DNA from 3 places in the Streptomyces sp. NPDC049954 genome. Region 1 is predicted to be linked to each of the others. Evidence: riboswitches for the same ligand, from Rfam matches in the RefSeq annotation. Region 1 holds a riboswitch; each other region holds the start of a gene.

Region 1 (2,253 bases):
CACGGCCACCGCCGTACCCCTTTCTCCCCGCACCGCTCCCCCGCCCCGCGCACGACGTACGCGGACCTCGCGGCCCTGCTGCTGGACGCGCTGGAGGATCCGGCGACCTACCGGCGCGACCTCTACCCGTGAGCGGACGGCGCCGGGCCGCGCCCGCGCCTTACGGTCCCAGCGGCAGCACGTCCGCGTCCTGCCAGGCCCCCTCGCGCCGCACGATGAGGTGGACCGCGCTCACGCGGGTGTGGAACGGCAGCTCTCCCGCGTAGCGCCGCTCCAGCGCGTCGTACGCCGACATGTACGTCTCGGGACCTTCGTGGTTGGCGAGGGTGAGGTGGGGAGGCAGCCCCTGGGGCCCGAAGATCCCCCGGTAGGGCACCGCCTCGGGCCAGCGTTCCCTGAGCGCCGCGCGCAGGGCGAGCACCGGGTCGTGCGGTTCGGGCTCCAGGTAGAGCACCCCCGGGTAGCGTCCGAACCGTGCGAAGCCGAGGTCGAAGGCGGGGTGCGCGCGGCACAGGCGGGCGAGTGCGCGCCGGGCCCAGGGGCCGAGCCGGCTCTCGTGGACGAAGGGGTACAGGAGGGTGACGTGAGCGGGGAAGCCGGCCGTCACCAGGGGATCGGCGCGCGGTATGCGCAGGGTCAGGGCGGTGTCCCCCGGCCGGTCGCCCCAGTCCTCCCCGTCCGCCTCGGCCGGCGGGCCCGGCTGCTGTCTCGTACGCACAGCGCGCCATGCTCGCACGCACGGCACCTGGTGCCCGCGGGCACCCCCGGACGGCCCGGCCGGCGGCCGCGGTCTCGCGCTCGCTGAGCGTGAGCGAATGGTTCCGCCGCTGGTCGCAGGGGGGCCGGCCGGCGATCGGTGTTGCCGAGTTCACGTGCACCGGGGCCACGGATGATCGATCAAACGGGTGACGCGGGTTAGGCTGGGCGAGCAGTTGGTTCGCCCCCTGACCTTCAGGGACGGGGCGCGTCGCAAGAGGGAACCCGGTGGGAGTCCGGGACTGCCCCGCAGCGGTGAGCGAGAACGACCGCCGTCCCCCGCACTGGGCCCCGGCCGGGCCCGGGAAGCGACGGCCAGTAGGTGCCCGCCCGCCCCGTTTCGTACAAGGGCGTACGGCGTGTGTGCTCGCGAGTCCGAAGACCTGCCGCTGCCCGTGGGCGCCGTGGGCGCCCGCGGTGATCCCGGTGTGCGCGCGAGGGCGGCCGCGGGGTGCGAGCCGTTTCCGTGCGGCCGGGTCCGTCCTGGCGCGGGCCGTCGCCCCTCAAGTCCTCCCGTCCGCGGCGCCGGGTCCGAGAACGCCGCTCGCGAAGGAGAGTTGACGTGACTGTGCAGTCCGCCGGAAACCCCCCGGCCGCCGTCCGGGACAGCAAGACCCCTGCTGAGTCCCAGGTGATGCTCAAGCACATCATGAGCGAACACGACACCAACCTGTACGGGACCATCCACGGAGGTGTCGTGATGAAGCTGATCGACGACACGGCGGCGGCCTCGGCCGGCCGGCATGCGGAGGGCCCGGCGGTGACCGCGTCCGTGAACCGGATGACCTTTCTCGCGCCGGTGCGCGCGGGCGACCTGCTGAGCGCCGAGGCGACGCTGGAGCGCGCGGGGCGGACCTCGATGGACGTGGCGGTGCGGGTGACGGCCGAGCGGTGGAACTTCTCCGGCCCGGTGACGGAGGTCGCGACGGCGCGGCTCACCTTCGTCGCGATCGACGCCGAAGGCCGGCCGCGGTCCATTCCCGCGCTGGTCTGAGCGGCTGAGCCCACGAAGGGGCGGGGCGGGCGGTTGGACCCGCCCGCCCCGCCCCCCATTGCCGTCCCGGGCTGGGAGCGCGCTCAGTGCACGCCGTGCAGGGAGGCGGTGTGCTCGCGGATCTGCTCCGGAGTCAGGTAGACGTCGGTGTGCTCGAACTCGCGCAGGGTCCCGGACTTCTCCGACAGGAAGCCGGTGCGGACGAAGTCGTCCCCCGCCACCGCGTTGAGCAACCAGTTCGTCATGACACGGGTCTTGGCGGGGCCGGTGCGCAGCGCCGACCAGTGGTAGCCCCTGGCCACCGCCTCGGCGGGCAGTCCGCGCAGGTTGACGCCGAGCGGGCGGGAGACGGCGTCGGTGCCGCCGAGGTCGACGACGAGCCCGAGGTCCTTGTGGACGTAGGGCCGCATCGGCTGGTGCAGCAGGCTCGCGATGACGTTGTCGGCGACCTTGCGTCCCTGGCGCATCGCGTGCTGGGCGGTGGGCGGGCAGATCGCGCCCTC
Region 2 (2,253 bases), on a different contig from region 1:
GGGCTCGGCCAGATCGGCTACATCGGCGTGACGGCCATCGTGCTGAACCTGGTCGTCACGCTGGTCCTCACGGTCGTCCTGCGGGCCCTGAAGGCCCCGGACGGCATCGACGAGACGGTTCCCTCGGACTACGTCGTGGACGCGGGCGACCCGGGCGTGCAGGAGGAACTGCCGCCCGCGACGGCGGGAGCGCCGGCCGGCCACTGACCCCCGGCGCAACGAACCGGAACAGGTCACCGGTCCCGGCGCAACGAACCGCGACAGGTCACCGACCCCCGGCCGGACGGGCCCGGAAGAGGAGCGAACGGTTCCTCCTCCGGGCCCGTCCGGCGTTCGCTCAGGCCGCCGGGCCGGGACGGGCCGTCCCGGCGGAATCAGTTTTCGGGGGCCCCGGCGGGGGCCGCTTGTGGAGCCCGCACACCGCGCGGGCACCTCGGGTCGGGCCGCTGCGCGGGCCGGGGAACGCCCCCTTGTCGGCACTCCACAACGCTTGGCCGGTACGTGACCTTCACGCCTCCCGACACAACATCTGGGGTCTCTCTCAGCCCACCCACCCCACATGTATGCTCAGTCTCGCTGTCGCCGCAGGGAAATCCGGTGCGAATCCGGAACTGTCCCGCAACGGTGTGTGGTGCGCCTTTTGCACGCCCGAGTCCGAGGACCTGCCGACAGCGCGCCAAGGGCCGACCGGCCCTGGCGCCCAGACGTCCGGGCCTCGCGGAGTGGGCCGGTGGATGTGTCGCCCCGCCCTGCCCGGGCCCGTGCGCCGCTCCCCGCTGCCCCCCGCCGGTCCACAGCCGAGCGAGGGAGAGCCACACAGTGACCATCGCGCCAGCAGATCCCGCTTCAGCGGTCACGGCCGAGCAGGATCTTCCGGGAACCGCCTTGTTGCGGACCCTGACGAATCTCACCGCCGATCTCCCCGACACCGACCCCGGCCGGGTCGCCGCCGCCGCCCTGCGCGGCCGCAGCGCCCACGCCGACGAGGCGGAGCTGCGCGAACTGGCGACCGAGGCCGCCGCCGGTCTCATCTCGGAGGACCCCGCCTACTCGCGGCTCGCCGCCCGGCTGCTGACCCTCGGCATCACCGAGGAGGCCCGGAGCCAGGGCTCGTACACCTACGCCGAGTCGGTCGCCGTCGGCCACCGCGAGGGCCTGATCGGTGACAGCACGGCGCGGTTCACCGAGCTGCACGCCGAGCGGCTGAACGCGCTGATCGACCTGGAGGGCGACGACCGCTTCGGCTACTTCGGGCTGCGCACCCTCTACAGCCGCTACCTGCTGCGCCACCCCCTGACCCGCAAGGTGATCGAGACCCCGCAGTTCTTCATGCTGCGAGTGGCCTCGGGCCTGGCGGCGGACGAGTCGGCGGCGGCCGTGGACGAGGTGGCCTCGCTGTACCGCCTGATGAGCCGCCTCGACTACCTGCCCTCCTCCCCCACGCTCTTCAACTCCGGTACGCAGCACCCGCAGATGTCCTCGTGCTACCTGCTGGACTCGCCGAAGGACGAGCTGGACTCGATCTACGAGCGCTACCTCCAGGTGGCCCGGCTGTCCAAGCACGCGGGCGGCATCGGCATCGCGTACTCCCGTATCCGCAGCCGCGGTTCGCTGATCCGGGGCACCAACGGGCACTCGAACGGCATCGTGCCGTTCCTGAAGACGCTGGACTCCTCGGTCGCGGCGGTCAACCAGGGCGGCCGGCGCAAGGGCGCCGCCGCGGTCTACCTGGAGACCTGGCACTCCGACATCGAGGAGTTCCTGGAGCTGCGCGACAACACGGGTGAGGACCAGCGCCGCACCCACCACCTCAACCTCGCGCACTGGATCCCGGACGAGTTCATGCGCCGGGTCGCCGAGGACGCCGAGTGGTCGCTGTTCTCCCCGGCCGACGTCCCCGAGCTGACGGACCTGTGGGGCGAGGAGTTCGAGACCGCGTACCGCGGGGCGGAGGCGGCCGGTCTGGCGCGCAGGACGCTGCCGGCCCGCGAACTGTACGGGCGCATGATGCGCACCCTCGCGCAGACCGGCCAGGGCTGGATCACCTTCAAGGACCACTCCAACCGCACCGCGAACCAGACCGCCGAGCCCGGTAACACCGTGCACTCCTCGAACCTGTGCACGGAGATCATCGAGGTCACCGACGACGGCGAGACGGCCGTGTGCAACCTGGGTTCGGTGAACCTGGGCGCCTTCGTCGCGGACGGCGACATCGACTGGGAGCGGCTGGACGAGACGGTCCGCACCGCCGTG
Region 3 (2,253 bases), on a different contig from region 1:
AGCCACCGGCAGATCCCGGCGGTCACGACGCTCTTGCCCGCGTCCGAGGTGGTCCCCGCGACCAGCAGCCCGCCGCCCCTCACAGTGACCTCCCGCGCCGCAGCGCCGCCCAGCCGGTACGCGCCGCGGCGCAGGCCGCCAGGGACAGCCAGGTGACCCGCCGCGACAGCCGTACGGCGCGCTCGATGTCGGCGACCGCGACCGGCCGCCCCCTCCCGTTCAGCACCGGCCGGTGCTCGACCCGCCCGCCGTACGCGAGGGTCCCGCCCAGCCGCACGCCGAGCGCCCCCGCGAACGCGGCCTCCACCGGGCCCGCGTTGGGGCTCGGGTGGCGGTGCGCGTCCTCGCGTACGGCGGTGAGCGCGGCGCGCGGCCGGCCGCCCGACAAGGCCGCGAGGCCCGCCGTCAGCCGCGCCCCCGGCCAGCCGACGACATCGTCAAGACGCGCCGCCGACCAGCCGAAACGGCGGTGGCGCGGGGAGCGGTGACCCACCATCGCGTCCAGCGTGTTGACCGCGCGGAAACCCAGCAGCCCCGGCACCCCGGCCGCCGCGCCCCACACCAGGGCGCCGACCACGGCGTCGGAGGTGTTCTCGGCGACGGACTCCACGACGGCGCGCGCGATCCCGTCCGCGTCGAGGGACCGCGGATCGCGTCCGCACAGGTGCGGCAGGCGCGCCCGCGCCCTCTCCACCTCGCCGGCCGCGAGAGCGGCACCGATCGCGCGGGCCTCCCGGCCCAGCGAGGTGCCGCCCACGACGGCCCAGGTCGCGGCGGCGGTCAGGGCGAAGGAGACGGCGGGACAGTGGCGTACGGAGCGCGCGGCGAGCGCCCCGAGGGCGGTCGCACCTCCGGCGCACAGCGCGGTGTGGACGGCTCCGGCGCCCCGGTGGTCGCGCCACAGGACCCGCTCCGCGGCCGAGGCCGCACGCCCGAACAGCGCGACCGGATGGCCGCGCCGGGGATCACCGAGGAGCAGGTCGCCGAGCAGACCGGCGGTGGCGCCGGCCGTGAGAACACGTTCGGCACGCATGGCGTCAGTCCGCCGTCACACCTCGTGCGGTGGACGGGAGACGGAAGGCTCCGGGCGGAGCGGGACGGCGGCTGCCGAACATGCGGGTGTCCTCACTCAGGGTCCGCGCCCTGGTTCGAAGGAGTCCGGCAGCGAGAGTTCCTGACTCACGAAGAGACGTGCTCTGCGCTCACAGTGGCGGGACCGCGCCGGATTCGCACCGGGCTTCCTCTGCTGCTGCCGAAGGGGCCCCGGCAGTCCACCACGCCCGGAGAACACCCGTCAACTGTCACTTGACGTCAAAATCGGACATGTGCCGAGACCCACACCGCCTCCGACCTGCGCCGCAGCGAAACGGCGCCGGGGTGCGGCGACGGGGTGCGGCGCCGGGACCGCGGACGCCGGAGGGGCGGACGGCCCGCACGGCCGCCCGCCCCTCCCTCGCCCTCCGCGCCGAGGGCTCGTGCCTGGCTCAGGCGACGATGACGTAGATCCCGTACGCGACGGCCGCCAGGCACAGCGCGAAGCACGCGAAGGCACCGGTGCGCAGGAGAGCCGGCGCGCCACCGCCCGTCCCGCCCGCGGGCGCCGCCGCGGCGGGAGCCGTGCCGGTGGCCGTCGCGCGCCTGGTCTGCGAGGCGCGCGAGAGGCCCGCGATGCCGAGCGCGAACGCGCCCACCAGCGCCACGGTGATCCCGAGGCTCACGCCGAAGACGGAACCGAGCGCGGCCCAGTCGATGTTCATGTGCGAGGTCCTTTCTGGCCGGTCCGCCGAAGCGGGCTCAGGCCGCGCCCGATCCGGCGCGCTCGGTGGGGCGGTCGGCGAGCGGGACGGGGGCGTCGATGGTCGCGGTCAGGGTGTCGGGGGCCCCGGCCGCCGTCGGCTGCACCGGGACGCTCAGGGCGCCGGCCGGCGGCGGGGTCACGGCGGCCACGGCCTGGGTGACCACCCCGGAGGTCCCGGCGGCGGCAGCGGGGGTTCCCGCGCCCACGTCGTGGTGGCTGACCGGCTTGCGGCGCGACAGCATCCAGATGTAGCCGCCGGCCGCGATCAGCAGGGCCGCGGTCAGCGCGACCCCCCAGGCGCCCTGGCGGGTCAGGAACTCCGCGCCCGCGCCGACGACGGCGGCGGCCGGCAGGGTCAGCACCCAGGCGACGGCCATCCGGCTCGCGGTCGACCAGCGGACCACGCCGCCCTTGCGGCCGAGGCCCGCGCCCATCACGGAGCCCGAGCACGCCTG

What was found. Region 1 has a riboswitch for cobalamin ahead of AB0J21_RS22055 (acyl-CoA thioesterase). Riboswitches for the same ligand answer to the same signal wherever they lie in the genome.
Region 2: it holds a riboswitch for cobalamin, as region 1 does, so the genes downstream of both, AB0J21_RS26110 (ribonucleoside-diphosphate reductase subunit alpha) here and AB0J21_RS22055 (acyl-CoA thioesterase) in region 1, are expected to answer to the same signal.
Region 3: it holds a riboswitch for cobalamin, as region 1 does, so the genes downstream of both, AB0J21_RS12235 (cobalamin biosynthesis protein) here and AB0J21_RS22055 (acyl-CoA thioesterase) in region 1, are expected to answer to the same signal.

The regions. Positions count from the first base shown of each region.
Region 1 is NZ_JBFALS010000009.1:156,532-158,784, reverse strand. Features, by position in the region: gene AB0J21_RS22065 (NAD(P)H-binding protein) at 1-132, shown strand, start outside; gene AB0J21_RS22060 (2'-5' RNA ligase family protein) at 161-718, opposite strand; cobalamin riboswitch at 972-1,141, shown strand; gene AB0J21_RS22055 (acyl-CoA thioesterase) at 1,319-1,750, shown strand; gene AB0J21_RS22050 (NAD(P)/FAD-dependent oxidoreductase) at 1,834-2,253, opposite strand, start outside.
Region 2 is NZ_JBFALS010000012.1:185,211-187,463, forward strand. Features, by position in the region: gene mctP (monocarboxylate uptake permease MctP) at 1-207, shown strand, start outside; cobalamin riboswitch at 552-685, shown strand; gene AB0J21_RS26110 (ribonucleoside-diphosphate reductase subunit alpha) at 820-2,253, shown strand, end outside.
Region 3 is NZ_JBFALS010000005.1:52,341-54,593, reverse strand. Features, by position in the region: gene AB0J21_RS12240 (cobyric acid synthase) at 1-83, opposite strand, end outside; gene AB0J21_RS12235 (cobalamin biosynthesis protein) at 80-1,033, opposite strand; cobalamin riboswitch at 1,148-1,292, opposite strand; gene AB0J21_RS12230 (hypothetical protein) at 1,485-1,757, opposite strand; gene AB0J21_RS12225 (inorganic phosphate transporter) at 1,795-2,253, opposite strand, start outside.